2 regions of the Arthrobacter monumenti genome follow, and region 2 is predicted to be linked to the other one. Evidence: riboswitches for the same ligand, from Rfam matches in the RefSeq annotation. Region 2 holds a riboswitch; the other holds the start of a gene.

Region 1 (15,633 bases), on a different contig from region 2:
CTCAAAGGCCGGCTCAAACCGGTTGTGCGGCGGATTCTGGCAACAGATACCAAAGCGCCCAGTCAGACAGCTCCCCCGCCCGCCCCGATACTCTCCGTTGTCGTACCTGTCTACAACGTAGAGCAGTACCTGGACGAATGTTTGTCGAGTCTGGTTGCTCAACCCATCACCCGGATGGAAATCATTATCGTCGACGACGGTTCCACCGATGGGTCGTTGGCGATCGCCGAGCGGTATGCAGCCAGCGATTCGCGCTTCACGATTGTCAGGCAGCCTAACGCTGGTTTGGGCGCTGCAAGGAACACCGGAATTGCCCACTCCTATGGCCGGTACCTGACGTTCGCTGATTCCGACGACGTCGTCCCGGCGGGCGCGTATCAATTGATGGTGGACACGCTCAAGAGATCAGGCTCGGACTTCGCCGTCGGATCTGTGCGGAGACTGGCCGGGGACCGTCGCAAACCCTTTGGATCGGCCGGGGGCGTTCATAGTCGCCAGCGGATAGGAATCAGCATTACGGATTTCCCGGAGGCCCTTCGGGACGTGTTTGCCTGGAACAAGATGTTCCGCCGTTCCTTTTGGGATGCGCAAGTCGGCGGATTTCCCGAAGGACTCCGTTATGAAGACCAGGAGCCATCAGCCAAGGCGTTCCTCCGCGCGGAATCCTTCGACATTCTGACGGACGTAGTTTATGAGTGGCGGATCCGCCTCGATCGTTCCTCAATCACCCAGCAAAAAACCAGTATGGGCAACCTTGAAGACAGGCTTGCGGTCGTTGACCGTACGTCCACTCTCGTGCAGGCAGAGGCGGATGAAGAGGTATGGCGGGACTGGTTCGCCAGGATACTCGGCCACGACCTGGGGCAATATTACCGGCAGATCCCTCGAGTCTCCGATGGGTATTGGACTGTTCTCCAGATCGGGGTGCGGAAGTTGTTGGCCAGGGCCGACGACGCTGTCTGGCAGCGGATGAGGGTGCATGAACGGTTGCTGGTGCACCTGGTGGCAGCCGGACACCGCTCCGATCTTGAGACCGTTCTACTGCACTTGGCCCAATATGGCTCTGCATTCCCGCTTGTGAACCGTGGGGGTGTGCTGTCAGCCGAGCCGTCGTTCCTGACCAGCCTGCAACATCCCATCGAAGAGCGCCTGTTGCTCATTGATCCGCGTTATCTCCAACTCCGGAGCCGGCTGACCGCCGTCCGCGCCGGCGCGGAAGGAAAGCTCGACGTCGAAGGAGCCGCATACGTTCCTGGATTGGATTTGGCGTCAAACCCTTCGGAATTGACCCTATGGCTCAAGGCAGACGATGGAAGAGCTCCCATCAAGCTGCCCGTCAGCCGGTTTCGGGACGATGCAATAGACCAATCCTCGAATGACGCATGGACCAGCCACGTCGGAGCGGCATTCAAAACAACCATCGATCCCCGCTCCCTGGAAAACGCCAACGCCGCACCTGGCAGTACTGACGCGGCGGAGTGGCAACTGGAGATGACGTTACGGGTCGCTGACGTGGCTGTCTCCGGTCCGTTCTCCGGGCGCGATCGTTCGGGTCCCGCTGCAACCCTGCCCCTGGTGGCGGCAGGTGAAGCCAGCAGGTGCGTTGCCCGGTTTGACGACGGCAAGGGATTGATCCTCCAAGTCGTCCCTGTCACGTGGAAGGTTCCGGCCGTCCGGCTGAATGGCCGCAATCTTGAACTGGACATAGCGACGCCGGACGGCGAAACGGCGGAAAGTCTGGTGCTGCAGGCACGGGGCCGGAAAATATCCCTAACCGCGGCACCACGAAACTCAACCACCGGAAAAGCGGAATTCCTCGTAGCCCTGCCGGAATTGACCGCCCCAGCACCAGGGGAAAGTCCTTCGAAACCGCAGGTGTGGCAAATACGGGGACGGTCCAGTTCCGGGGCCCTGCATCGCCTCACCTGGCCCGGCTCTTCTGCTGAACTACGCCATCAGTATCCTGAAGGCCTGCCTTTACGGCCGAGCGTAGACGGACTCGGCCAGCTGGAGCTAAGAGAATCCGCCCTGGCCATCTTCGCCGAAACAGTAACCCTGGACAGCGAAAAAGCAACGTTGGCTATCAAGGGCCGCGTAACTGCTGGATCCACGACCGGATTCCGCCCTGGAGTCCAGAAAATGATCCTCGCTTCCGCCGAGCGCAATATGGAGGCTTCCCGCTTCACCATCGACGACGACGGCATCTTTGACGTGGAGTTTCCGCTGGCCCAAAAAATCTGGGGAAGGATTGTCGCAGCTCCTCAACCCGGAAATTATTCTTTGCTGTATCTCACCAAGGAAGACGGGGACGAACCATTCCAAGGCACTGTTCCGGTGACTGCGGGACTTGAGTCATCGCTTCCGCTCGAGTTCGATACGAACAGCACAACAATTCGCGTTACACGCAGTGCCGTCGCGGCGAATCTTTACATCTCTTTTGCTGCACCACTAAAGGCTGATGAATCAGGAAAGTTCCAGCAAACCGGGCTCATAACCAGCCTGCATTCGACGGTGCACCGGCCTGGAATAGAGGAGTCGATCCTTTTTGAATCGTACGGAGGCCGCGCTGTCTCAGACAGCGGGTTGGAACTCCACCGCGAACTGGTCCGGCTGGGCGATACACGAACCAAATATTGGTCGGTCAAGGATCGGTCCATCCCCGTGCCGGCCGGTGCTGTGCCCGTGATACGTCACTCGCGGCGGTGGTATGAGTTGCTCGGATCCGCTGGGCTCCTCGTGAATAACGGCTTGTTCCCCCACTACTTCCGTAAAAACTCCAGGCAGAAATACATTCAGACCTGGCATGGCACCCCGTTGAAGAGGACAGGCCACGACGGCCCAACTGCACATTTGGAGCTGCCTGAACTTGCAGCCTTAAAACGCGAGGCTGAGGATTGGGACATCCTGCTGGCCCAGAACGACTTTGCTGCGGACGTGCTGCCTAAAGCCCTCGGCTACAACGGTGAATCCTTGGTCACTGGCTACCCGCGAAACGACACGTTGTCCGGTGCCGAGGATGGCCGGCGCCGGCAGGTCAGGGAACTGCTTGGAATCGCGGACCATAAAAAGGCTATTCTTTATGCCCCCACCTGGCGCGACGATGTGAGTGATATCGGGAAACCGCATGGGCAGGTCGATTTCATGGATTGCGGCGTTCTTCAAAGCGCCCTGGGAAACGACTACGTGGTATTGCACCGGAGTCATCCGGATATGACAGGACCGCGGAATTCGTCCCTGGATATCGGGGTGGACGTAACGTCATACCCGGACATCAATGAGCTTTATCTGGCTGCCGACATTCTGGTGACCGACTACTCTTCAGCGATGTTCGACTTCTGCAATACGGCAAAACCCATCTATTTCCTGGTTCCCGATCTCGATTCCGTCAGGGAAGGGAGCCGCGGCCTATATCTGGATCTGGAAACCATCGCCCCTGGCCCCTTGGTCAACTCAACGAACGAGCTTGCCGCTGCCATAGAGATGCGGGCTGACCCCGCTTCACACCGGACAGCCGCCTACGATGCGTTTATCAGGAGATTTTTACCGTACGACGACGGGCACGCGGCCCGGCGTGTCATAGAGGCTGTTTTTTAGTCCCCTCGAGTTCAGGCCGGGCTGAAACATTGCGCCTTCGAGCCGTCGGCTATGTCCAAACTTCCAGTGCGGTAGCCGGGTAGTTGGGTTCGATACTGCTGCGAAAGACATCAGTGGATTTGAAGTAGTTGCCCGGATAAAGCGCTACCTCCCGGCCCAGCATGGATCCTGCAATCGCTATGTGCATCCGATCGGTATAGATCTTCCGGTATGGAGCCAGAATTTGGAAGAAAGGCAGAGCAGGTTGCAGATGCTTAGCCTGCAGGCTGAGGTCGAGGTTGTCTGCGGGCATCTTGGCGTCAGGGTGCTTCTCTTTATCGTCCCGGAAGAAGTTGCCCCGCTCAATCATGGGCTCCCCCACCGGGACCGTTAAGTCCAGATAGAACGCCATATCATGGCAAAACATGCTCGCCGAGTTTACCGCTTGACTCGTGTGACGATCGCGGGCGAAGTAGGTGATCCGGTCAGGGTCGACGTTCTCCAGGGGAGGCAGTTCGAAGGTTGTAGGTAATAGCACTACGTGGTCGAAGAGCGAAGCGTTCGCCGTTAGAAAATTCCGGGTGCTGGACCACGCCTCGCACCAGGCACCTCCACCGCCTGCGATAAGGAGAGTATCTGAAAGGCCGAGACCTGTCCCTTCCAATGCCTTTCGTATCTGCGCAATTTTCGGCCGGTCAATCTGGGTGTATTCAATGCCATGTTCTTGAAGGAACTGAACCGTTCCCTCATGTATGAGGCCATCGCCCCAATTGCCGATATTCGGCACGTAGAAAATTCTCTTGCCGGATCCAGCTTCCCGAATTGTCTCAAGCAGGAGAGCGTATTCCTGGTCGTTCCTGAGGTTTCTTAGTTCAGTCCGGTCTGTTGCGCTGACACTGCGTTTTGGGCGGGAAGGGAGTATCCAAGTCACCAGTGCATCCTATCTGGCAATCCATGGCACCGATGGCAGCGAATTGCAGGTATGAACATCAGGAACGCACCGCTGCAAAACAAGGCGTCGTTTCAAAGCATGGAAGTGGCCGGTCTGGAATGCCACATTCACTCCAGCGCCAGTCCACCTAGGACCGAAGGGCTCCCTGCCTTTGTCCTGATCCACGGCATGGGCATGTCACACCGGTACCTGCACAGATTGCACAATGTCCTTGCCGACGTCGGCGACACGTACTCGATCGATCTGCCAGGATTCGGAAGCACCCGTACACCGGACTCTCGTCTCTCGATGTCAGACTACGCCGGCCTGCTCGCGAAGGTTCTTTATGGACTCGGAGTGAGCAACGCCGTCCTCGTGGGGCATTCCATGGGCGCCCAACCCGTCGTCGAGCTTGCCATTGAGCAGCCGGAGCTGGCTTCGCACCTCATCCTGATCGGCCCGGCCGTCGACTCCGCGCGCCGGTCGGCTTCCGAACAGGCTCTGGCACTGTTTTACAACGCCCTGATGGAATCCCCATCGCTGACCGGACGGCAATTGCTGGACCTCATGCGGTGCGGGCCCCGCTGGTTTCACCGCGAACTGCCGGTGGTAATGACCTACCCTCTCGAAGACCGGCTTTCAGAAGTGGACCAACCGGTGCTCGTCGTGAGAGGCGAGTACGATCCGGTGGCTCTGCCGTTATGGTCCCAGCGGCTGGCCGATGGTGCAAAGAACGGCCGCTTGCTCGAAATACCGGGCCACGCCCATGGTGTTCAGCACACCGCGCCAGAGGACGTTGCCGCGGGGATCCGGAAGTTCCTTGAGATTGAACATCCGCCCACAGGAAGGGGGATTCAGACTTCCGGCATGTCTTCCATGACAAGCGCCGGGAGCCGGTTGTGATCCTGGCCGCCAAACCTTGCGGACCCCGCGGCGCCGCATATAATCAGAGTTAGAGGTCGAGCAGTCGGCCATGAGTTTCTTCTTCGGAGTTGACGATGAGCACCTATCAGTTCCACCGGGGGCGAGGCTGATGTCCCTGACTGAGCGCGAGCGGCGGGAACTCGCCGAACTCGAACAACGCCTGGCGGAGGAGGATCCGCGGTTCGCGGCCTCTCTCTCTTCCGGGGATAACCCGAACCGGTCGACCAAGCATGTCCTGCTCGGACTGCTCACTGTCGTTATCGGTTTAGTCGCACTAGTGGTTTCCATGACCTTCTCAATTGCCCTGGTTGGAGTTGTGGCGCTGCTGATCATCACCGCCGGCATTGCCTGGACCGTCCTGCTTGGTTTCAAGGCCGACGGACCCACCTCCCGGTCCTTGAGAAAGTATTTCGGCCGCAGAAACAACGGTTGAACCTGCTGTGCCCCGGACGCTGTCCCGGGGCGCTGGGCGACACGATCACCCGTTGTCATGCCACGCGTTTTACATGCGCGCATTCCTTATGTACTCTGTTGGCGGTTGAGCAGTGGCCATGGAAACTTCTAAGGGAGTAAACCCGTGGAACTTACGCTGCAGACGGCTGTCCGTATGGACACCGGCCCACTACTTTTTTCCGGCAAATCTGTCGTTCTTGTTATGGCTCCGCAAGGGGTTCCGGCATGAGTGATCAGATGAGCTCCGCCCCCTCGGCAGGTCCGCAGCCCGCCGGGGCCGGTGCTGCCAACAACCCCATGGAGGAGGCGCTTGTCCCATCAGGTTCCGACGCTTCAGGTACGTACCTGCAGCCCGGCGAGGCCTTCCCCCTGGATCTGTCCGGGATGGCAACCGATGATCTGCACATCCTCAACAGCCGTGTGTCCCGGCAAATGGACATGGAATACATCTACCGCGGAGGGCCACACCCCGAAACCCACGGACGCTTTCACGAGCTGGCCGAGGAACTGGACATACGGCAAGCCGCGGAAGACGCAGGAACGAATAAACCGTAGGCTGCGGTTGTTCACTCAGAACTACTTCAGAAATAAAGAAATTGGAGTGTCCATATAAATGGCAACAGATTACGACGCACCGCGTCAGACCGACGACGACACCGCCTCACAGTCCCTCGAGGAGCTGAAGGCACACCGGAGCGATAACCAGTCCTCCGCCGTCGACGTCGATGAAGCCAAGGAAGCCGAAGAATTCGAGCTTCCCGGCGCAGACCTGTCCGGCGAAGAACTGCTGGTCCGGGTTGTTCCGGCCCAGAAGGACGAGTTCACCTGCATGTCCTGCTTCCTGGTCCGCCACCGCTCGCAGATCGCCCGTGAAAAAGACGGAATGGTCTACTGCAAGGACTGCGAAGGCTAAACCAGCCGGCTACATTGCACCGCAGCCGACAACAGCTATAAAACAAGTGCGCCGCTGGAGACTCTCCGGCGGCGCACTTGTTGTTTGCAGATGAGGGAAGATCCGACTGCCCGCTTATGAGGACTTGGCTATTTAAAAACGTGTGGAGGAAGTTCTTCCGGCGCGCCTGCCCGCGGTCGCTCGTTGGGCGGTACGTCCCTTTGTGGTGCCGGCTCGTCTACCACCACCGGAATCGGCGGACGCCTTTTCTCCCGCTTCCGCCTTCTGTGTCTGGACGTACGATAAAGAAGCGAGGTGTTCGACTCGTTCCGGAACTTCTTTCCCACTTCGGCGGAGTATGTCCCGCTGTGCCCGCGCAGCCGCGATGTTCACCTTAGTGACTTTCGGCATCTTGCGTTGCCTCCGAACCCTGCTCGTAGTAGTCCGCGTTCAGCTGGTCGAACACATTAATGATCATTGCCTGATCATCTTGATAAATCCACTCTACCGCCCGTCACTCGCCCACTTTTTAACCATGTCCACTACTCAAGTCACCGTGAAACAAGTGCGCCGCTGGAGAATCTCCGGCGGCGCACTTGTATCGTCAGGAACGGCCCCAGCAGACCGCGCCTGGGTCTTTACATGGTGTAGAAACCGACGACCGGCATCGCATTGACGTTGTGGATCATCGTTCCCTGGCTCGGGTTCAGGGCGCTGATCATCTTGCCATTACCCAGGTAGATGCCTACGTGGCCGCCGCCGTTTTGTACGACGACGTCGCCCGGCTTCGGATTGAACGTGCGCTCCATGGCGTGCCACTGGTAGATGCGCGGCAGGTCGATCCCGTTCTGGGCGTAGACGTACTGCACAAAGCCGGAGCAGTCCCAGCCGGCCGGAGACGTGCCGGCCCACACATAGGGAACACCCTGGAAGGCCCGCGCCGTGGCGGCCAGGCCGGAGGCGGACGGCAGCTTCTGCACATCGTTGGACACGTTGCTGACGCGGCGGTCATTGTTCGACTGCGCCGCTCCCCCGTTGGAGGCGGGCGCGCTGCCGGAAACCCGGATCACATCGCCCGGGTAGATGACAGTGTCCCAGCCCATGTTGTTCAGCTGGAACACGGTCTGCAGGCTGATGCCGTACCGTGACGCGATCCGGCCCAGGCTGTCGCCGGACTGAACGGTGTGGGTCTTGGCGGAAACGCTTGAGGTGTTGTTCGCCGCGGTGCTGCCCCCGTTGGAGACGCTGCTCGACGGCGCGGACTGCGAGCTCTTCGAGTACTGGATGCGATCGCCCGGGTAAATGACGGTGTCATTCCAGCCCATACCGTTCAGCGAAAAGATGTTGCTCAGGCTGACACCATGCTGGTTGGCGATCTTGCTGAGCGTATCGCCACGCTCAACGGTGTGGGTGGCCGCGTTGGCGGTGGCGCCCATGGTCAGCAGCATTCCCGATGATGCAGCGAGAACGGCCGCAGGTCGGCCGACAGCGCCGGCGTTGGAAGCCACGGCCGACGAAAGTGCTTTGGCGGTATTAATGCGCACCGGCGCGCGGTGGCGTGCGTGCTTGGACACAGATGTAGCCTCTCCCTGTGCCTGCGGGGTTAGCTGTCGGATTCGGATGGGAGTCACCCGGACACAGTTGGTTCCACCGTGAAAATCCATGGTGGCCTGACGTGTCTTCACCCCTGGGACTTGTAGCGAGTCCCTACGGTTTCCCCGCCCCTGCCGGACGAAGTGCGAACGGACCTTGATCTAGTGGCAGAGTTAGGCATTCTGATCAAGGACATCGATTGTGATGAAATCGACGCAAAACTGACAGTACATCACAAATGTGCATCTTGTCACCATGCGCCACTCCGGTAACATCTGAAACATCTTTACCAGCAATCACAAAAGTATGCTTTTTCGGCTCCCAGTCGAAAGCCCCGAATGCACCGTTGACCACTGACTGCGTTCTAAGTTTCGACGACGGCGGACGCTGCCGTTCCGACGCCGAGTGCCGCCAGAATCGCCCCAGAGCTACGCTCCAGGTTCCTGGTCACGCGGGGCCGGTTAAGCCAGGCGTTCGCCTTCGCCGCGACCAGGCACAGCACGACAAGGTAGATCAGGATAATGGCGCCCAGCGTCGCACCGAGCAGCATGGTGGTGGCGAATACCGAACCGTTCCGGGGCAGGAACTGGGGCACGATGGCGATGTAAAACAGCCCGACCTTGGGATTCATCATGCAGGAGAGCAATCCGGCCCCAAACGCCGGCAGACCCGCACTTCTGATCGCCTCCTTGCCGGCATCGGCCGGCAGCTTGTCCGGTCGTGGCCCGCGGAAGGCCTGGATGCCGAGATAGATCAGATACAAGCCACCGAGTATTTTCAGCACCCGGTAGGCAACGGCAGACTGTTCAATCAGCGACGCCAGCCCAATACCGACCAAAGCCGCCCACATCAGATTGCCCAGAGCCGAACCGCAGGATGCAGCCAGGCCTGCTGTTACCCGGCGGAGGCTGTACCGGAGGGCCAGCAGGCTCTCGGGACCGGGCGTCACCGCCAGGACGACGCACAAACCGCAGAAAGCCAAGTAGGACGAGAGGGTCATTCCTCTATTGAACACCGATCGGTACCTTAGTCTCGACCCGGCGGTCGAGGACCGAGGCAACCACGGCGGCAGTAATGATGGCCACTGCCAAAAACAGGGGCAATTCGGTGGCCTGCAGGACGACGGCACCGGCCAAAGCGGTCCCCGCCGAGCCGGCAGTGATCTTCAGGGCTCCGACCCACACGAACACTTGGCCCCGGGCCTCCGGCGGAGCATATTCGCTGCGTGCAGCCAGGGTTGCCGCGAAGAAATACGAATTCATGATCCCCGTCAGGGAGTAGGCCGCCACTGCGACCGGGAAACTTCCCGCAAATGCCGCTCCGGCCAGGCCTATCCCTACTCCAGTCGCAAGCCACGTCATCAGGCGGTCGGCGTCGGCCCGCATCGGCCGGAGCATCACTCCTGCCGAACCTGCCAGGCCACCCAATCCGTAGGCCGCGACAAGGACACCTGCTGCAGCAGGTTCGACGGCGAACCCGCCCGTGGAGGCTACGGCCGTGATGGGCAGCACCGCCACCGACAGGGCGACAATAACCGTCAGATAAAGTGTCCTGCGCAAGGAACCCGTCGAGATCATCATTATCAGTGTGCGTCCTGGCTGAGGAACCTTCGAGGCGGCAGCAGCAGGCGGCGAATATGGCAGGAGCCTGATTACTCCTGCTGCGGCAAACGTGGCCGCAGCCAGGATCAGCGCTGCCACCGCCGGGCTGGACCAGGCCGAAACCGCGGCAACAAGTGAGGGTCCGATCGTGCCGCCAATACCGTACGTTGCGACGTCCCAGCCCTGTGCCCGGCGCTGGCTCGATCTTCCCGGCCCCGCTATGGCCGGAAGCCGGCTGCTGATACCACCGGTCAGCAGTGGACCAACCAGCCCGGAAGCAATCAGCACCAAGCCCGAGATGACGGGCCACGTCACCGGAAACAGCAGTACAGCTGCCGCAAGCGTCGCCCCGTGGGCCATACAGGCCAGTGCAATCACGGACCGGCCGTCGCGGGCGGTATCAAGGCGTCTGGCAATGAAGGGTCCAAGCAGATGGGGAGCGGTGATGCACGCACCAAGAACGCCGGCCAGCCATCCGGGCGACCCACTCGTCGTCACAAGCAGAACGATGGCAACCACCGCTCCCCCGTCCGCACTGCGGGCCAAGGTGGCTGCGACGACATAACGGGCAAGCCCGCCGCGCACGGTTCACCCCTCTAATCCGCACCGGCGAATGGCATCCGCGACTTTCCTGCGGCCCTCGCTGTCCAATCCCTGAAGGGGCAGCGGCAGGCTTTGCAAGGGGGTCAGACCCAGTTCCTCCGCAATTGCTGCGGTTACACGCAAGCTCCCATACATACCGAAAAGCGACCATACCGGCTCCAGATTCGTCGACGCTTCCAGTGCCAGATCACCGCGGCCCGCCAACGCATGATCAGCAATCACCTTGGCCGGCCCGGGAAGCACCCCTGCGACCACCGAGTACCAAACGCCGCAGCCGGCAAGCAGCGCTTCAGCTGCTGCAGAGTCGCCGCTGATCCCTATCGAAGTACGTTCCGGCAACAGGGAGCGCAGCTCCCTCACGCGTGCGGAAACCTGTCCCGGCTGGGGCGGCGGGATTTTGATGGAGGCGATCGCCGGAATGCCGGCAACGCGCGAATACAGTTCATCCGAAAATGTGAACCCGGTGGTACCCGGGTTGTCGTAGACGACGATCGGTACGGAGGATGCCGCCGAGACGCCCTCGTAGAGGCTGAACACTTCTGCCTCTGTCAATTGTTGGTACGACACCGGTGCCAGCAGCAAGCCGGCAGCCCCTGCTGCCTGGGCATCTTCAACATGCGCAAGGACATCGCGCGTGCGCACGGCACCCACGCCGGCAATGACCGGGACCCCGTCAGCGGCATCGACAGCGGCTTCCAGCACGGCATGGCGTTCTTCGCGGGACAAGTAGGCATAGTTCCCGGTGGAGCCGAGCACGCCAAGGGAGTTCACGCCAGCTCCCGCAGCCCGCGAAACCAACGAAGCAACGGCCTTCAAATCGACACGGTCGTCGTCTATTGGCGTAAGGGGAAAGGCACAGAGTCCGTCGAACATAAACCCTTCTTTCATCCGGCTGCAGGCCGCATAAGGCGGAGCAGCTGCATGGCATTTGATTCCGGTTTTTATGTTGGCAGGGTTCTTGGTCCTACACTAGGTCCAAGAATGATCACATTGGGAGGTCCATTTGGGCGAGATCGAGCTTCCGGTCACACTGGACAGGGATGGCCCGGCTCCACTGGCCGCTCAACTGGCTGACCAGCTTCGCAAGGCCATCCTCGGCGGGGTGCTCCAGCCGGACCACACGCTTCCGGCAACACGCAGGATGGCCGCTGAGCTCGGTATTTCACGCGGCGTTGTGGTCCGCGCGTTTGAGCAATTGGCCGGCGAGGGATTCCTGGAGAGTCACGGGGCCGGCGGGACCAGGGTGGTGATCCGCCCGGACGTTCAACATCCTGCCCTCAAGGAACATCCTGTCCCGCACATCCAGGACAGCGGGCCGATCATCGATCTCACACCGGGACGTCCGTCGGGCAGGCCGTTCAAGAACCGCGAGTGGCATGCCGCCTGGCGCAAGGCGGTTTCCGAACAAAGACCCACGCAGCTGCCTCCACCCCTTGGCACCGATTCCCTGCGCCAGGCAGTCGCCGGACATTTGGCCGTGTCCAGGGGACTCGCCGTCGGACCGGATGATGTCATCATTACGGCCGGAACAAGCGACGCCTTGCAGCTGGCCGTTGCCACCCTCCGGCGCCGCAGAGAGCACCCCCGGATACTCGTCGAGGACCCTGGCTATCCAACGGCAAGGCGGGTGATGACCGCGGCCGGTGCCATGTTGGAAACAGTGCCTGTCGATGAAGACGGGCTGAGAGCCTCCCAGCTGGCCACCCTTGAACGGATGCCGGACGCCGTGCTGATCACCCCGAGCCACCAGTACCCGCTCGGCGGCAGGATGCCTGTCCAGGAGCGGCTGGATCTTCTGAACTGGGCAACCGAACATGGCGTGCTCGTCCTCGAAGACGACTATGACAGCGAATTCCGCCATCACAGGATGCCCTTGCCCGCCGTTGCTTCACTTCCATCCAAGGCTGATGTTGCGCTGTTGGGTTCCTTCTCCAAGTCCCTCAGTCCTTGGCTGCGGTGCGGCTACCTCGTGGTCGGCGGGGAATCAGGGCGCGCGCTGAAAGCCATGCGTGAAGGACTGGATACACCGGTTCCCGGGATCATGCAGTCGGCCCTTGCCCACTACATCCAGGCCGGAGGTCTTTCACGGCACATCGCCCGGGCGCGGCGCGAGTACGCACACCGCAGGGCGCTCCTTCTGGAACGCCTGGGTGGCGGTTCAGACCTTCGCCTCGGCGCCCTCGACGGTGGACTTCACGCGATCCTGCGTTTTCGCGGGAGGGACGCCGTTCAGCTGGCCGATGAGGCTCTTCGCCGGGGAATCCGAATGGCCACACTGGACGCCTATTACGCCGACCGCGAGCCTGAGAACGGTCTGGTCATCGGTTACGGTGCTCCCAGCGATCTTCAGCTCACTGAAGGCCTGGACGTCATTATCGATCTGCTTGACGGCAGGCCCGATTTCGCACCGCGCGGAAACAGCAAGTAGGCTTACGAAGCGGATCAAGCCCCGGTCCTAACCTGCACTGGACGAACCGGAGCCATCTCACATCGCCGCGAACCGCCTATGGCAGCGCATCGCCATTTCGTTAAAGCCACCCATGATGAGCCACAAACTATTGTTGGCTTTCAAGGCCGCGCTCGCAGTCGGCATCGCCTGGGTGGTTGCACCCTACATGCCGGGCGTCGCCGACGACTATCCCTACTACGCCCCCCTCGGTGCACTGCTCAGCATGCATTCGACACTCAAAGGCTCGGCCAAGTACGGCCTGCAGATCCTCGGCGGACTCGCCATCGGAATCCTGCTCGCTGCGATCGTGCTGGCCTTCGGGGCACCAAACTTCCTGACCATCTCACTCGTGGTGGCCGCCGGCGTCCTGATCGGCGGGATGCGGTGGCTCGGTGCTCCCGGCCAGGAATACCTGCCGATCGCAGCCCTGTTTGTGCTGATCGTCGGCGGGCAGGACGCCAGCCAGTATTCGATCGGCTACCTCGTGCAGATGACCGTCGGTGTCGCCGTGGGGCTGCTGATCAACCTCCTCGTCCTGCCTCCCCTGACATTCGATTCAGCGGTCCAAAAGTTCTCACATTTCCGCAGGAGCCTCGCCCGCCACCTTAACGACGTCGGCACAGCGTTGACCGAGAACTGGCCGCCGGAGCGGGAGGACTGGGCAACCCAGAACGAGGCTCTCGCGGGCACGGCGGCGGAAGTCCGGGAAACCATCCACATCGCCGACGACAGCCGGAAAGGCAACCCGCGCGCACGCATCCACAACAGGGACCTGGACGCAGACTATGCGGATCTGGCTGCCCTCGAGAATGTAACCTTCCACATCCGCGACCTGACCGAAGTCCTCGCCGGAGCAGTCTGGGGCAAACCGTTCCCAGTGGAGCTTCCCACCGAGTTGTGTCCACCTCTGAGCGAGGCCATCCTTGCGGTGGCGGACATGCTGACGATCTGGGAGAACAAGGACGAAGGACAGGAGCCCACCGACCGGGCAGAGACCAGCATCGAAGCGCTCTTCAACGGAATCGACGAACACCGCACCGCCGGCCCCGCCTCCATGAGCGCCGCAGCCACCATCGCCATGACCCTGCAACGGATACTGGTCACCGTACGGCCACGAACCCAGGGAGCCACTGCTCATTGATCAATTCATCGCTGCAGCAGACAACCAACAAGGAGACTATGCTGAAATCGAAATTCACCAAACGATCCATTGACGTTGATGGCGTACGGATGAATATCCATTCCGGTGGGACGAAAGGACCGGCTTTCGTGCTGGTGCATGGAATAGGTGCCTCGCACCGGTACTTTCTGCCCTTGGCGCGCATGCTTGCGAAGAAGGGAACGGTACACATTCTGGATCTTCCCGGCTTTGGGAGTACTCCCACACCGAACCGGGCCTTCGATATCGCAGATTTCGCCAGTGTTGCCGTCAAGGCCTTGAAAGCTCTACAAATAGGGCCCGCGATACTTGTCGGCCATTCCATGGGCGCACAGGTGACTGCCGAAATGGCACGGCAGCAACATGATGCCGCGGCCGCCGTTGTACTGTTAGGCCCCACAGCCGAAGAAGGCGAGCGCACCCTTGGTGCTCAAGCTTTACGTTTGATGCGTAATTCCGCCCGCGCATCACTTAAGTCGCAACTCGTCGTGGCCTTTGACTACCTCCGCTGCGGTCCACAGTGGTTCGCCAACACGATGCCGGCGCTGCTGTCGTACCCGACCGAAGAGAATATCGCAGCCCTCGGGATGCCGCTGTTGCTGGTGGCCGGAGCGAGGGATCCGGTGGCTCCGGAACGCTGGCTCCAGAAATTAGCCGGTTCCTGCATAGACGGCCGCATAGACCGCGTTGCCGGCGAACCACATGCGGTAATGTACACAGATCCCACTGCCGTAGCCCGGCTCTGCCTGCAGATGCACGCGCCTACCGCTATGTGATTTACGCCTCGGTCTACTTCTTTTCGTAGCCGCGCAGAGCCAAGCCAAGTCCGAAAAAGGTCGGGGCCCACTCGCCGACAAAGATGCCCCAGCGATCGGCTCGGTCGATGCCTTTGCTTTCCTTGTTCAAACTTGCGACCCAGGACAAAAACGACAATGCGATTGAAACAAACGCCGCCGTGTAGGCGTGCTCGCTCCTGAGTCCAAGTTCTGAGAGTTTCTTGACCATTAGTGCCTTCCTTTCACTTGCCGCCGTCTAAGCGGTTTCCGGTATCCGGACCGTTCGCGCCCGGTGCTTAGAGTTCGACAGTTTTGTTTTCACCCACATCGGTTTTGCCGCCGGTGGTCTTGGATTTGATGAACTGGACCGCGGACGTGACGGCACCACCTGGAGTGTCCCAGTATCCAGCTGAATCCGCATCGATTCGAAGAAAGACAAGTCCAGGCGTTTCCGGCCCATCGGGGAACCAGGCTTCAACCTCGGCGGACCAAAGCTCCTTGGCTTTGGCCCTGTCTTCGACGACCTGTCCTTGACCACTGACAGATATCCAGGAGCCCTTCTGGCTGAACGAAACGTTGACTGTCGGGTTTCCTTGCACATGTGTTACTTGGGAAGTGTCCCGGTGAGTAAAGAACCACATGTCACCGTCGGCCTCAACGTTCTGTACAGCCAACGGAC
Region 2 (15,633 bases):
CACCCTTCCACTTCGAAGCGTACGGTTTAGCTTTTTATCAATTTATAAAAGAGTGGCCCATGGATCGCGGTTGGTCAATGGTTTTGCAATATATTTCCTTTTTGCTCCCCCTGTTGCCGGTCAGCTTGCCGCATCCACGGTCACGCCATCGGCCGCTTCGCCTTCCGGGTTGCCCGCGGCGAGCATGCCACGGGTGATCTTTTCGACGGCGTCGTCCATGTGGTGTGCCAGCAATTTGTTGAACAGCGGGACGTCCGGGGCGCCGATGGCGTCGGCGATCGCGACATGTTCAGCCAGCCGTGCCTCAGGGGTGTAGCCAGTATCCTCCAGGATGGCCATGCACATCCGCGTCTCCGTTATTAATGTGGCGTGCATGCTGGACAACCGGGGGCTTTCGGCCAGCCGGACCAGCAACTCGTGGAACTCGATGTCGAGGTCACTGAGCGCCCTGCCGCGCTTGCCGGCGTCGATTGCTTTCGCCATCTTGCCGGTCACCTGCCTCAGCGCGGCCGCAACCTCTTCATAGCGGCCTTCGAGCTCGATAATCTTCAGCGCAGCCGAGCGTTCCACGGAGGTGCGGGCGAGGTACATGTCGCTGATATCTGCCGGCTCCAGCTCGGTCACGAAAATACCGCGGTTGCGGATGCTGACCAGCAGGCCCTCCTGAGTGAGCCGCTGCATGGCTTCCCGCAGCGGTCCGCGGCTGACGCCAAGTTCCGCGGCCAATTCCGCCTCCACCAGCTGCTGCCCGGGCTCCAGATCGCCGCGCCCCATTGCGTAGCGGAGCTTGCGGGCGATGATCGCCGGAGTGGATTCCTGAACCAAAGGTTCGATAAATCTGTGGCTTGCCATGGGGTTCCTTGCTGTCGGTCCGCGGCAGACGAAGGAAATACCGCCTGTCCTGTTGCAGACAATCTTACAACCTGACCCCGGCGGCGCCTATGGGCCAAGACGAATCAGGGGACGACAGCCTGGCCATCCCCTGATTCACCGATAGTGAGGTTCAGGCGTTCGTCAGTTCACGCTTGAGGTTCGGTGTCATCGGGCCGTGGGCCTCCAGCACGGAGTGGTGGGTGATTTCGCCGCCGGCCACGTTGAGTCCGGCAGCAAGTGCCGGATCCTTCGCCATCGCAGCTTCGACGCCGAGATCCGCCAGCGCGACGGCGTAACGCAGCGTGACATTGGTCAGGGCATAGGTGGAGGTGTTGGGCACCGCACCAGGCATATTCGCCACACAGTAGTAAGTCGAGCCATGGACGGGGAACGTCGGTTCCGCATGGCTGGTCGGACGGCTGCCCTCGAAGCAACCACCCTGGTCCACCGCGATATCGACCAGCACGCTGCCCGGCTTCATCTTGGCAACCAGGTCCTTGGTGACCAGCTTGGGGGCGCGTGCGCCGGGGATCAGGACGGAACCGATCACCAGGTCCGACTCCACGACCGCGCGCTCAATCTCCGTACTGTTGGAGGCGATGGTCTTCAGCCGGCCTGCATACTGGGCGTCCAACTCGCGCAGCCGGTTGATGTTGACGTCGAGGATGGTCACATCGGCGCCCATGCCAACGGCCATCGCGGCCGCATTGGTACCGGCCACACCTGCACCGATGACGGTTACCTTGGCCGGATGGACGCCGGGAACCCCGCCGAGGAGAACCCCGGGGCCTCCGGCTGGAACACTCAAAGAATGCGCGCCGACCTGTACGGACAGCCGTCCGGCGACTTCACTCATCGGCGCGAGCAGCGGTAGCGCTCCATTGGCGGTCTGGACCGTCTCGTAGGCGATGGCGGTAACGCCGGAATCGACCAGCGCCCGGGTCAGCTCCGCCTCGGCCGCCAGGTGCAGGTAGGTGAAGAGGATCAGGCCCTCACGGAAGTGGCGGTATTCAGACGCGATTGGCTCCTTCACCTTCATGACCATGTCGGCGCGGGACCACACCTCATCGGGATTCGCAACGATCTCGGCACCGGCGGCGACGTATTCAGCATCCTCGATCCGTGAACCGGTCCCGGCACCAGCCTCGATCAGCACACGGTGACCGTGGTTAAGCAGTTCATTCACTCCGGAAGCTGTGATGGCAACGCGGAACTCGTTGTTCTTGATCTCCTTGGGAACACCGATGATCATGGGAATCTCCGTAAACATGTGGTTGAAACAGCGCCGAATCAGGCGGTGGATTAACTGTAAAACCCGATATTCGACGTCGTCCCGTCCTACCTCCCACGCAGCAGTTGAAGGGGCAATGAACGGCCGCTTCTGTGGGCCTGGGAAAGCACTCACAAAGAGACCAAAATCCGCGTCAATCCGGGGCGTACAAGACGGAAACGGCCGGGTTGGCATAGATGGCCGGCGTGACCGTTACCACATTGCTGTATTGTTGACAATCGACATATGTCGCGTTGCCACGCGTCAACTGTCGCCTGTTGTCTGTACGATGATCTGCACATCAGAGACCGGGTTCAGGCACCAAACCGAGGAGGCGGCATGAAGAGCACCGACGTCGAGCAGGCCGTGGAAGCCATTGCCCAGGAGCTGCACCACGGTGTTTCCGTCGAGGACCTCGACGGTGAACTCATTGCGTACAGCAGCCATCAGGCTTCGGCGGATCCGGTCCGGGTCAACTTCCTACTGAGCAAGAAGGTGCCCTCAGACGTCAGCGCCTGGCAGCTCAGTCACGGGATCGCGACCTCCGTCCGTCCGGTGGTGGTGCCGGCCAACGAATCGCTGGGCATGCTTGGCCGGGTCTGCGTACCGCTGCTGGTGCGCGGCTTCCGCGTCGGGTACCTCTGGGTCCTGCACGAGCAGGCGGAGCAGGCACCGGATAACATCCTTGCCGCCCTGCCCGGGATCCGGCCGTTGGTCGATGGCCTCGCCGGGCAACTGCTGGACACTAATACGCCGGAGTCCGATGCCCGGCGGCGGCGCGAAGCGGAATTCTTGAACGCCTGCACCGGTGATGATGCCGCCGTCGAAGGCGTGGCGGGGTGGCCGGAAGTGCAGGGCCGGCAACCCTGGGTGATCGGCTCCATTATGGAACGGAGTGCGGATCCCGATACGACCATGGCGGAACTGGCGGACCCGGAGGCGGCCGTGCTCCTGCAGCGGATTTCGGCCCTGCACGCGACCGTCGGCCGGCGGACCGCACTCTTCAGCGCAGGCACTCTGCAGCATGCGGTCATCCTGTTCCGCGATATGGCCGGACGCGCCGAACATGCGGAGGTCCTGAAGCGCTACAGCGCGGAGATCTCACGGCGGGGCGGACACTCGGAACGGCCGGACATCCTGGGGCTGAGCGAACCGTTTTCGGACCTGCGGAACCTTCCTGACGCCTACGCCGAGTCGAAGTCGGCAGTGCAGGCGGCCGCCGTCGATCCTCAGATCGGGCCGCTGACGGACTACCGGGACACCGGCGTGTACCAGTTTTTCGCCGCGGGAAGGGGCGGTCAGCAGGCACAGTCCGTGCACTTCCGGAACCTTCAGGAGCAGGACCGCAACGGCGAACTGCTGCCAGTGCTGGAGCTGCTGTACGACACGGACGGATCGGTCGCCGACGTCGCCGCTCAGCTGCATTTGCACCGCAGCAGCGTCTACAACCGGCTGGCCCGCGTACGCTCCGTCATCGGTTCCGATCCCCTGAAGGGCAGGACCCGCCTGGAGCTGCACGTGGCCATGAAGGCGATCCGCTGGGCCCAGCGGCCGCGGCTGTGACTCCACTCTCTAACGGAATAGCCACATGGCCGGCCGGGTTGGTGTCTATGGAACCAACACCATAGAAAGAGTGGCTTGTGAATCTGTTTTCCCCCATAACCCTTGGCGATGTTGAACTGCCCAACCGGGTGATCATGGCCCCGCTGACCCGTTCGCGCTCAGGCCGCGAAGGCATACCGGGTGCGCTGAACGTTGAGCACTACCGGCAGCGTGCTTCGCTCGGCCTGCTCGTCACCGAGGGAACGTATCCGAGCCAGACCGGACAGGGATTTCCCGGCCAGCCGGGTCTAGTGACCGAAGACCAGCTTGAGGGCTGGACCCAGGTGGTCGACGCGGTGCATGACGCGGGCGGGCGGATATTCGGGCAGGTCATGCATGCCGGGAGGGTCACCCATCCGGATACCAACGGCGGCCTGCAACCAGTGGCTCCCAGCGCCATCGCCATCGACGGCGATGCGCACACCTATGAGGGCAAGCAGCCCTACCCGGTGCCGCACGCGCTGACTGCCGACGAGATCCCGGAGGTCATCGAGGAGTTCGTGAAGGCCTCCAGGAACGCCATCGCGGCCGGAATGGATGGAGTTGAACTGCACGGCGCCAATGGATACCTGCTGCACGAGTTCCTCTCCCCCGCCTCGAACCAGCGCGCGGACAACTACGGCGGCTCCCCCGCCAACCGGTCACGATTCGTCGTCGAAGTGGTGACAGCGGTTGCGGAGGCGATCGGTGCCGGCAGGGTCGGACTGCGCATTTCACCCGAGCACAACATTCAGGACGCGTTCGAGCGCGATGCCGAAGATGTGCAGGCGACTTACGGCGCACTCGTCGAGGCGCTGGCGCCGCTGCAGTTGGCCTACCTGAGCATCCTGCACAAGGATCCGGCGGGTCCGCTGGTGCAGAATCTCCGTGCCGGCTTCAACGGTCCGGTGCTGGCCAACAGTGGTTTCGGCGTCATCACCTCACGCGAGGAAGCTTTATCACTCCTCGACGATGGACACGCCGAGGCCGTCGTCGTCGGACGCCCTGCGATTGCCAACCCTGACCTGGTCCGCCGCTGGCAGGAAGATCTGCCGTTGAACGCGCCGGACCCGTCGACGTTCTACTCCCAAGGCGCCGAGGGATATATCGATTATCCGGCGTTGCAGAACTGACTTTCCGCACGCGGGGTTAAACCGTCCGCACGCGGGGTTAAATAAAGCAGGGCGGGAATTGCTTCCCGCCCTGCTTTATCGGTTCTGGAACCAGAACCTCAAGTCACCTGATTAGCTGACCTTGATGTTTACGGCCTGAGGACCCTTGGGGCCCTGCTCGGTCTCAAAGCTAACCTTCTGGTTCTCTTCGAGGGAGCGGTAGCCACCTGCATCGATTGCGGAGTAGTGCGCGAAAACATCGGCACTTCCGTCATCGGGAGCGATGAAGCCAAAGCCCTTTTCGGAGTTGAACCATTTCACGGTACCTGTTGCCATTTTTAATCATCCTTCTGTGTTGAGACGCTTCCCGACTTTCGGGGGATCTCAGTCGCGGCGTTCTTTTCCGCTTCATACAGAAAAAGCGGCGATCCCGTTTGGGCCCGCCGCTCGAAATACAAATGCGCAACACTACAACTGCAAACCACTCTACACGAGACTTGGTGGAGATTGCACATCGGGTGCTTTCGCGCGTGGAACACTGGCACCATGCAGACATTCCTGCCGTATCCGGACTTCGCTGCGAGCGCCGCGGTCCTAGATCAGGCCCGGCTCGGGAAGCAGCGCGTCGAGACTCTGCAGATTCTTCGCGCACTGGTGATCCCGGACTACGGCTGGCGGCGGCATCCGGCAGTGCTGATGTGGAGTGGTTATGTGCCGGCGCTGACGCAGTACGGCCTGGCGATGGTGGCCGAATGGGTGGGCCGCGGTCACGAGGACAGCACCCAGGGAAACATTCTCGAATTCATGCCGGCGGTGCTCGACGGCGGCGATATCCCAATGCCGCCGTGGCTCGGCGACCGCGAATTCCACCGCGGCCACCAGTCGAACCTGATCTTGAAGTCGCCGGAGTTCTACCAAATCCGCTTTCCCGGGGTCGACGGCGGCCTCCCCTACGTCTGGCCCGAACCGGCCGTGGCCGCCCATCCACAGGATCCGGGTGCCGGAAACCGGATGTGGGTCTGGCGGGACAGGTCCGGCCCCGCAGGTTCCGCTGCAGCAACTCCAGGCGGACCGCTCCACGGAGTCACCATGCCGGCCAGCGCGCCGGGAAGACGTCCGTCACCGAAATGGCGCCGGCAGTTGGAGGCGTTTACCGCCGTCGCACGTGAAGGAGATTCCGTGGCAGTGCCGGATAGCGGCGGGCAACTTTTTTCCACCGGAACACTTGGCAAGCTGAAAATTGACGACGACGGCGTTGCCCACCGCAGTGTGCGGCTCACCAGAGAACTGCACCGCCACGACTTCGACTATCCCGCCCTGCTCCAGGATCCGCGCACATTCTTCGCCGTACCGCCCCCCGTCGGGCTTGGTGGCAGACGCAATGATTGAACGGTCCGATCAACGTCCGTTCTGCCGGCGTTCCAGTTCCAGCAGGAACTTTGTGCCCGCTTCAGTCGGCGTCCGTGGATCGATAAAACCACTATCAAGATCGAAGATGCTGAGGCAGTCCATGCCACGTTTGATTTCCAGGTAAATGTCCCGGCCACCCTCTTCGGGAACAGGTCCGCCGTCGGGCATCCGGAAACCGGCATCCATCAATGCCTGGGCCATGGCTTCACCAATCATGGAGTAGGGCGGCATTTGATCTTCCAACGTCCAAGCGGTGACCAATCCGGCCCCGTGCTGAAGCGCCGGGTTGTCAACGGCTGAGAGAGCACCGGCGAGGTAGTTCCACAGGGCCGCGTCGTCGTCGGCCACCTTCCGTCCGGCCGGTGTGCGGACCAGCCTTCCCTTGTACTTGCGCAGCAGCTTCCACTCGCGCATCCGCGCGTGCAGCTCGAGTACGGGCGGTGTCTGCGCTTCACGGTTGATTTTGCCTATCCAACGTTCACTCCAGCCGAGTTCCGTCATGATCTCCGAAACCACGGCAGGTTTCAGGTATCCATCCTTGGTCAGCTCCAGGCCGTACTTTCCCACCCGTTGGAGCAGCCATTTGGCCGGATAAACGACGGCGGCCATCTCCTCCGGCGTCGGTGGTTGTTGCGCCAAGCGGACGTTCAGCCGGTCCAAGCGCTGATTGACGACGTCGAGGTCGAACTCGGCCGGGTCAAACGTGGAGGCCCGCTCCCCCGTGACGAATTCATACCAGCCGGTCATCTCTTCGTGCTCGGGATGCGCCTTGTCAGCCAGAATGCCGCAGAGTTGGTGATAGCCGCCGATGCCGCCCGAATCCTCCACTGGCCCGCGGTTGCCACCTCCGGTACAAATCAGTTGTCCGGATGGCGCCAAGGCGTGGCCGGTCACGGTGATCGCATGGTCCCAGCTGTCCCCGAAGTCGTATTCGTATTCCAATGCGCTGCCTTCCCCGCCGAGAACATCCTCGAGCGTGACACCGTCCGTCAATTCCCAACCGAGCTCCTCGGCAGTGTCCTCGCTCCCTGTGAAACGGCGCCGCCCGTCTGCACCGTCGGGCATGCTGAACATGTGCAGGTGCTGAACCTTCCAACCGAACGCACGCTGGATGGCCAAATGCAGAGTGTTGAGCAACGTGTCGGCGGGTACGCGCAGGTCCCGCCAGATTTCCGGACTGGTACCGGTAATGGCGATGTGCAGGTCCAGCGCTTTGACGGTCTCTCCCATACTGGCCATTGTGCCAGTGCCTGAACGGTCCTTGCCCCTCTCCAGCGGCGGCAGTCACTTGCACCCTTTAAAAGCCAGTGCCCGGCCGGAAAACCCGGCCGGGCACTGACAGGAGGCAATCTTCGACGCAGGACTTGAGGTCAACCAGTACTGACCATCCTGCGCCGAATCGTGCCGGACTCTAGATCCGGTAGAAGGAAGGTCCGGATCCGATGTCAACGCTCTCGACAACGGTCTGGTTACCCTCCCATCCACTGTGGATGGCCTTGCCGTCACCGATGTAGATGGCGTTATGCGGAACGCCCGCACCGCCATCAGCATAGAGAACGAAATCGCCGGGCTGAGGATTCGAAACCGGCGTTCCGTAGGACATCAGGGATTCAGGAGATTCGTCTCCGACACCACTGACGCCGGCCGCCTTCAGTGCCTGCTCACCCAGTACGGTGCAGTCCTGGATGGCTCCCAGCTGGGACTTCGCGGATTCAAGAATGGCAGCATTAGTGGACGACGACGGAATTTCCGTGACGTTGGAGCTCACGGTCTGCACGGAGGACTCAGCGGCCTTTTCGGCAGCGGCCGCGGGTCCTGAAGCTGCTGCTCCCATGGCGGGGGCGGCAGCGGCTGCCGGAGCAGCGGGGGCGGCAGCGGCAGCACCGGCCGCGGGCAGCTGAATTTCGTCACCGGGGAAAATGAGCGTGCTGGCGCTGAGCCCATTCAGTGACAGGACTTCGCCAAAGTTCAGCCCATGCTGAGCCGCAATGGAGCCAATGGTTTCTCCGGCCTGGACCGTATGGGTCGTTGTTCCGCCCGCTGCCGGGGCAGTGGACACGGAAGCTGCGGCTGGAGCCGTGGTGCTGCCTGCCGCCGCGCCGGCATCCGTTCCTCCGGCGTGAGCCGGAGCGCCAATTCCCACCATCAGAGTGGAAGCTGCGGCAAGAGCAGCTACGGAACGGCCAATGCCGCCGCGGTGGGAAGACACAGCCTTCGAGATGGACTTGAAGCCTGCATTGCTTGAACGGTGACGCGCTGTATGAAGATTCTTAGACAAATTAGTCCCTCTCCCAATGCCTGCGGGGTGAGCTGTCGGGTTCGGATGGGAGACACCCGGCCACATAACATCCGGCGCAGCCAGTACTACGCGGATGTCTCTGCGGCTTAACCCCAAGGGTTCCTTTTGGGAACCCATATCTGGTTCCCCCGCCTCTGCCGTGATGTGTTGCGAACGGACCTTACGACAGCGGCAGAGTTAGGCAAACTGTCCAAGGGTGTCGGCCAATATGACGGGCCGGAGCACGGTCCCCAAACTACATCGCCGCTTCTTCCAATGTCACGTTTTGGTAACGAAAAGTGCGGGGAAACACTATGGCGTGATCCAAATCACTCTAGTTGGTCACCAACTGAAGGCGGTCCGAACCAGGCTGTCAGGGCTTCCTCCAGCCCTGCCTGGCTTCCCTCTCCCACCCAGGCCACGTGTCCGTCGGGCCGGATCAGCACGGCAGTGGGAGCATCGACAGTTCCGAGCACCGGAAGCTCCCACTGACCCGCAAATCCGGCGTCGACCAACCTGACGCTGCCCGCCCGTGGAGCGATTTTGATGCTGTCGGGTTCGCCGAAATTGAGCAGCACCGGCCGCGCATCATGCAGCAGGGTGTAGACGCGGAGCGGGCCATCAGTCGTGACGAGGTCGAGATCGGGCATGCGGCGTCCCAGGATCGGATGTCCCTCGCCGAGGTCGTAGTGAATGTCCAGCCCGGACATCATGGCGGCAAATCGCTTGCGAGGCTCATCCATGCCAAGGAGCTCGGAAATGGTGTCATGCAGTGCCTTTGTGCGGTCGTCCCGACGGCGAAGCACCGTTTGCGCCATCGTGTTGCGCAGCACGCGTGCGCCTACCGGATGGCGCTCAGCGTGGTAGGTATTCAAGAGACTCTCCGGCGCTGTCCGGTTCACCACTTGGGCCAGCTTCCACCCTAAATTCACCGCATCCTGTATGCCAGTATTGAGGCCCTGCCCGCCGTCGGGCGCGTGCACGTGAGCCGCGTCCCCGGCGAGAAGAACCCGTCCCTTGCGATAGTCCGCGGCCTGTCGCGCCATGTCGCTGAATCTGGAGATCCAGGTTGGATTATGGACACCGAAATCCGTCCCGTAGACGGCGATCAGCGCCTCCCTGAGGTCGCGCAACCCGGGTTCGCTATTGGGTCCGATATGCGCTTCTGTCAGCATGACCCGTATCGGCCCACTGTCGGAATAGACCACCTCGCCGTCGCGGATTTCGTACTCCACCCGGCTCAGCCCGTGGATACCGGCCTCGTCCTGGCGAATGCCCCACTGCGGCTCGTCGCGCATTTCGACCTCGGCGATCAAGCTGCTCGTCCTCGGGTCTGAGCCGGGGAAGTCGATACCGACCGCTTTCCGGACGACGCTGCGTCCGCCGTCGCACCCAACGAGGTATTGTGCCCGCAGCGACCCACCGTCGGACAGATGAACGTCGACGCCGGTGTCGTCTTGCGCGACGCCGGTTACTTCACGTCCGTAGTCAACGCGCACTCCCAGTTCGTGGACCCAGCCGGCCAGGATGCGTTCGATGTGGTTCTGCCACAATCCGAGTCCGTAATTGTGTCGCGTGGGGAAGTCGCTGATGTCGAGGCGGATCATGGAGAAACCGGCCACCTGAGCCTTCTGCCCCTCGGAGAGGAACCGGTCGGCGATGCCCCGCTGATCGAGGATCTCGATGGTCCGAGAGTGCAGACCGCCCGCGCGCGAGCCGGCGAGATCCTGGTTGGCGCGCCTCTCCACGACGACGAAATCCGTCCCCGACAGCGCCAGCTCGCCCGCCAGCATGAGCCCCGCCGGACCTGCCCCCACGATCACTACCGCATGCTCGTTCATTTGCTGCTCCCCTGTCCACAAGTCCTGTACTGAATTCTGCGGCACGGCGGGGGTCTTGCCGCAAGCCCCGTTGCGGGATATATGTTGAATATGGCAAGGAGTTTGTGCTCCTTGCTTTCTCTGTAAGGTCGAAACATGACCACGCCCGCAAGCCACGAGCCAGCTGGTTTCGCTGGTCCTCTAAATGAACTGTTCGAGACTTTCCTGGACGATCATCGCCGAGCGCTTCACGACTCACTCCATGACGTCACGGATGAGGAGTCACGCACCCATCTCGTGCCATCGAAGACGACCCTGCTTGGACTTTTAAAGCATGCAACCTTTGTGGAGCTCGTGTGGTTCAACGAAGCGATCACCGGCAAATCCCGGGCGGAAATCGGTTGTCCAAGCGGCCCCGATGAATCGTTCAACCTTGATGCGCTCGACACAATAAGTTCGGTGCAATCCAGGTATAGAGAAGCGTGCGCTTCATCCCGCGCGGCAGCAGCGAATCTGAGTATCGACGACCTGGTCTACGGTAATCATCGGGGACCTTTGCCGATGCGTTGGATCTACCTGCATATGCTTCGGGAACTCGCGCAGCACTGCGGCCACGCGGATATCCTGCGGGAACAGATTATTGCAGGCCGCAGCGCCAAGAGGCCGCAGGAGATCTAGGGAAAATGGCACCGTCGCCGTCATCAGGAACCAAGCATGACAGGAGCGGCCTGGTAGGGCGCGACCATGGCTTTCTGTTCGGGGCTGATCCGTTGCAGGCGTCCGGATTCCGCCGAGACGAAAGCAATGCTGGTTTGCGCCGTCACGCATACGACGTCGGTTACCGGGTCCAGGAGCAGGTAGTTGATTGCCAGGCTGGCAGCTTTCAGATCACTGACCCAGACCTTGGCGTTCAACGGGATGTTGCGATACTCCAGCGAAGCTTTGTACTTCACGCGGTGCTCCACCACAAGGGCCTGCGTTTCCGCCGGCAGCGAGGAGAAGAACGGCACTTCCGGCTCCCGGCCGGGCCTGCCGGTTCCACCCGGAGGTCCAAAGGCGCCGATGCGTGCTTCCTCAAGGATGCGGACGACTTCCACGTTGTTGATGTGTCCGTAGGCGTCCATGTCGCCCCAGCGCATCGCAATGCTGCAGGTGATCGCCTCTTCGGGGAAAGCTGTACCGGCGGAAGTCGTCATACTTCAGTTCTTACCAGAACGACGTCGAAAGCGATCAGCGTGCGTCACCGGCACTGGCTGCCGGCTGCCGCTGGTCCAGCCCGGTAACCTCCGCCAGCAGTTCGTATGACCGCAGCCAGGCGTCTGTGGTCTTCGTCTGGCTCGCCACAATCAGTTCGTCCGCCTGGGCATGCTTGGCGAAGCCGTCGATGTACTCCTTGACGTCGCCGGGAGTTCCAACAGCCGAATATTTCATCATTTGCAGGACCTGCTGCCCGGCCGGCGCTTCCAGAATCATGTCCGCCTCGTCGTCGGTGAAGGTGCGTCCCCGGCCCACGAGCTGGGTCACCCGGCGCCTCTTGGTGGCGAGGAACTGCTTCTGCGCTTCCTCGTCGGTGTCGGCTGCGATGACGTTGACGCCTGCGATGACGTACGGCTCTTCCAGTTGAGCCGAAGGCTGGAAGTCCCTTCGGTACACCGCCACTGCGTCCTGCAAGGCGTTGGGCGCAAAATGCGACGCGAAGGAATAGGGCAACCCGAGGGCGGCGGCGAGTTTGGCGCCGAACAACGAGGAGCCGAGGATGTAGAGCGGCACGTTGGTGCCCCTTCCCGGGATCGCGTCCACGCCCTTGATCAGGGATTCACCGGCGAGGTAGCCCTGCAGCTCCTGCACATCCTGCGGAAAGCTTTCGGCCGACGACGGATCCCGCCTCAGCGCCCGCATCGTGTTCTGGTCGCTGCCCGGCGCACGGCCGAGGCCAAGGTCGATGCGTCCTGGATGCAGGGTTTCCAGGGTTCCGAACTGCTCGGCGATGGTCAGCGGTGCGTGATTCGGAAGCATCACGCCACCGGCGCCAAGGCGGATCGACTTCGTCTGGCTGGCGATATGGCCGATCAACACACTGGTGGCGGACGAAGCGATCGTCGACATGTTGTGGTGCTCGGCGTACCAGATCCGCCGGTAGCCCCAGTCCTCGGCGTGCTGCGCAAGGGAGACGCTGGCGGCGAAGCTGTCCCGGGCGGTGACACCTTCGCCAATGTGTGCGAGGTCGAGGATGGAGAGTGGAACTGTCACGGGGATAAGCCTTTCGCAGCGGTTATCGGAGCAAGCATCACTGTTTTGATTGCCCGGGGTTACCGGGTGCAACCTCCGGTCGGCTCCCGTTATTTCAAGGTGCCCGATCCGCCGTCGAAATTCGTTGTTTTCCGTTCCCTATTTGAGACCTATGACCATATCCAGCGCGGCCTGTTCGGACGTAATATTAAGGCGCTGGTAGGGCGCCAGATGCGCCGTATCAACGGGCCGGACAATGCCCGGCCGAATTGGTCCTACTCACCAATTAGGAGGGGGAAATGACTACGGCATCCCATGGTGCATCCGGTATGCATATGACGCGCGGCCATGTAAGAAATGCCGCGATCGGAACCGGCGTAGTGTTTCTGCTTTTAGGCGTCCTGGGATTCATCCCGGGCATCACGACCCAGTACGGCGAAATGGCATTCGCATCTGGTTCGGAGGCGCTGCTTCTGGGCGCAATCCAAGTATCGATGCTGCTTAACATCGTCTACCTGCTCGTCGGAGCGGCAGGCGTGGCGATGAGCAAGAGCGCGACGATGGCGCGTGACTTCCTCCTCGGCAGCGGCGCACTGTTCCTCCTGTTGTGGATCTACGGACTGGTCATCGACCTGGCCACGGGAGCGAACTTCCTGTCATTCAACGCGGCCACCAACTGGCTCCATCTGGTGCTCGGTGTCGTCGCGGGCGGCCTGGGCATTGCCTACATGGCACGCCACCGCGGAGGTGACGCAACTGATCACGCATAGTCGCACCACCTGAGTTCTTCATTCCACAGCATTTGCCTTGTGCGGAACGTGTCCACACAAGGCAAATGCTCTTAACCGTCAGACAACCTGCGGGAAGCCGAGGTCGATTTCGGAGGTGGAGGGATCCGGCCAGCGGGTGGTAACAACCTTGCTGCGGGTGTAGAAGCGGATGCTGTCCGGGCCATACATATGCGTATCGCCGAACAGCGAGCTCTTCCAGCCGCCGAAGGAGAACGAACCAACCGGGACCGGGATGGGCACATTGACGCCGACCATTCCCGCCTCGATCTCAAACTCGAACTGCCGTGCCGCGCCGCCGTCGCGGGTGAAGATCGCGACGCCGTTGCCGAACTCGTTCTCATTGGTGAGCTGGACGGCGTCGTTGAAAGTTTCCACCCGGACGACGGATAAGACGGGGCCGAAAATCTCGTCGTCGTACACCTTCATGCCGGGCTTGACGTGGTCGACCAGGCTGACGCCGGTGAAGAAGCCGTCCGAATCGAACTTCTGCTGGCTGCCATCCACCACCACGGTGGCGCCTTCGTCCGCTGCGCCGGCAACGTACTCCGCCACCTTGTCGCGGTGTTCGGCGGTGATGAGCGGGCCCATTTGCGAAGCGGGATCCGTGCCGGGGCCGATCTTGAGCGTGGCCATCCGCTCCTTGATGGCAGCGACCAGGTCATCGGCAATATTGCCGACGGCGACGAGCACGCTGACCGCCATGCACCGCTCCCCGGCGGAACCGTAGGCCGCGGAGATGGCAGCGTCGGCCGCCATCGCCAGGTCCGCATCGGGCAGGACCACCATGTGGTTTTTCGCACCTCCGAGGGCCTGGACGCGCTTGCCCCGTTCGCTGGCGCGCTGGTAGATCGACTTGGCAATCGGCGTCGAACCGACGAAGCTCACGGCCTTGACCTGCGGATCCTCCAACAGCACATCGACGGCTTCCTTATCCCCATGCACCACGTTCAGGACGCCGTCGGGCAGTCCCGCCTCGGAGAAGATTTCCGCAATGAACACCGCCGACGACGGATCCTTCTCGCTCGGCTTGAGCAGCACGGTGTTGCCACAGGCGAGCGCACTGCCGATCATCCACAATGGCACCATCGCCGGGAAGTTGAACGGGGTGATACAGGCGACGACGCCGACTGGCTGGCGGACGGAGTGCACATCAATTCCGCCGGAGACCTGCTCGGAGTATTCACCCTTGAGCATGTGGGACAGGCCGGTGGCGAATTCGATGTTTTCCAGCCCGCGGGTGATCTCGCCTTCGGCGTCGGAGAGGACCTTGCCGTGCTCGCTGGTGAGGATTGCCGCCAGTTCGGCCTTGCGCTCGTTCATCAGTTCGCGGACGCGGAAGAAGATGTTGGTGCGCTTGGCGAGGCTGGTGGCGCGCCATCCGGGAAGCGCCGCGCGGGCTGCTTCGATGGCCTCTTCGACCCGGGCGCCGGAGGCGAGCGCGACTTCCTTCTCCTGTTGGCCGGTGGCGGGATTGAAGACCGGGCCGAAGCGCTCGGCGTCGGCAACCTTGCGGCCGTTGATGTAATGCGGAATGCGTTCCATGAAGATACTTCCAGTCTGTAATAAGGGTTAGTTGGCCTGGTTCAGGGACTCGTCGACCAGCTTGATGATCTGCGAGCAGTCCTTACCCGCCTGGCCGGAATCGATCAGGCGCTGGAACAGCTGCTGGACGTGCTCGCCGATCTCCAGTGGAGTATCCGTTTCCTTTGCCGCGGCGATGGCGAGGTTGATGTCCTTATTGGCCAGTTCGGCGGTGAAGGTTGGCGCGAAGTCGTTGTTGGAGGCCGCGGTGGGAACAACGCCTGGCACCGGGTACCAGGTGCGCAGCGCCCAGCTGTCGCCTGACGAAACCGAGGCGATGTCCCAGAAGACCTGCTTGTCCAGTCCGAGCCGGTCCGCGAGCACGGCGCCCTCGGCTGTGGCGGCCAGGTTAATGAACAACATCAGGTTGTTGCAGATCTTGGCGGCCTGGCCGGTGGTGGCAGCACCGGTGGCGATGATGTTGCCGGACATCGGTTCGATGAACGCGCTCGCGTCCCGCACCGCGCCGTCCTCCCCACCAACCATGAAGGTCAGCGTGCCGGCCTGGGCGCCGCTCATTCCGCCGGAAACGGGTGCATCAACAAAGCGGAAGCCTGCCGCAGCGGCGGCGTCGTGCAGCGCCCGGGCGGATTCGACGTCGATAGTTGAGGAATCCACCAGCAGAGTGCCGGTTGCTGCATGCGCCAGCACACCATCCGCCTCAAGGTAGACCGTGCGGGCATGGTCG

What was found. Region 2 has a riboswitch for cyclic di-AMP ahead of ACX80B_RS07055 (LysM peptidoglycan-binding domain-containing protein). Riboswitches for the same ligand answer to the same signal wherever they lie in the genome.
Region 1: another riboswitch for cyclic di-AMP. It lies ahead of ACX80B_RS01095 (C40 family peptidase); the one in region 2 lies ahead of ACX80B_RS07055 (LysM peptidoglycan-binding domain-containing protein).

The regions. Positions count from the first base shown of each region.
Region 1 is NZ_JBTNCY010000001.1:224,474-240,106, forward strand. Features, by position in the region: gene ACX80B_RS01065 (bifunctional glycosyltransferase/CDP-glycerol:glycerophosphate glycerophosphotransferase) at 1-3,594, shown strand, start outside; gene ACX80B_RS01070 (hypothetical protein) at 3,644-4,504, opposite strand; gene ACX80B_RS01075 (alpha/beta fold hydrolase) at 4,556-5,407, shown strand; gene ACX80B_RS01080 (DUF3040 domain-containing protein) at 5,478-5,861, shown strand; gene ACX80B_RS01085 (hypothetical protein) at 6,107-6,436, shown strand; gene ACX80B_RS01090 (DUF4193 domain-containing protein) at 6,495-6,794, shown strand; gene ACX80B_RS01095 (C40 family peptidase) at 7,412-8,347, opposite strand; cyclic di-AMP (ydaO/yuaA leader) riboswitch at 8,352-8,556, opposite strand; gene ACX80B_RS01100 (LysE family translocator) at 8,731-9,366, opposite strand; gene ACX80B_RS01105 (MFS transporter) at 9,371-10,552, opposite strand; gene ACX80B_RS01110 (dihydrodipicolinate synthase family protein) at 10,556-11,443, opposite strand; gene pdxR (MocR-like pyridoxine biosynthesis transcription factor PdxR) at 11,574-12,998, shown strand; gene ACX80B_RS01120 (FUSC family protein) at 13,114-14,160, shown strand; gene ACX80B_RS01125 (alpha/beta fold hydrolase) at 14,199-14,954, shown strand; gene ACX80B_RS01130 (hypothetical protein) at 14,968-15,183, opposite strand; gene ACX80B_RS01135 (pyridoxamine 5'-phosphate oxidase family protein) at 15,251-15,633, opposite strand, start outside.
Region 2 is NZ_JBTNCY010000004.1:88,975-104,607, reverse strand. Features, by position in the region: gene ACX80B_RS07090 (GntR family transcriptional regulator) at 121-852, opposite strand; gene ald (alanine dehydrogenase) at 1,004-2,125, opposite strand; gene ACX80B_RS07080 (PucR family transcriptional regulator) at 2,483-3,706, shown strand; gene ACX80B_RS07075 (alkene reductase) at 3,784-4,857, shown strand; gene ACX80B_RS07070 (cold-shock protein) at 4,969-5,172, opposite strand; gene ACX80B_RS07065 (MSMEG_6728 family protein) at 5,383-6,225, shown strand; gene ACX80B_RS07060 (plasmid pRiA4b ORF-3 family protein) at 6,235-7,476, opposite strand; gene ACX80B_RS07055 (LysM peptidoglycan-binding domain-containing protein) at 7,658-8,524, opposite strand; cyclic di-AMP (ydaO/yuaA leader) riboswitch at 8,528-8,729, opposite strand; gene ACX80B_RS07050 (FAD-dependent monooxygenase) at 8,854-10,365, opposite strand; gene ACX80B_RS07045 (DinB family protein) at 10,501-11,022, shown strand; gene ACX80B_RS07040 (acyl-CoA thioesterase) at 11,046-11,540, opposite strand; gene ACX80B_RS07035 (LLM class flavin-dependent oxidoreductase) at 11,575-12,594, opposite strand; gene ACX80B_RS07030 (DUF4383 domain-containing protein) at 12,873-13,343, shown strand; gene ACX80B_RS07025 (CoA-acylating methylmalonate-semialdehyde dehydrogenase) at 13,422-14,906, opposite strand; gene mmsB (3-hydroxyisobutyrate dehydrogenase) at 14,934-15,633, opposite strand, start outside.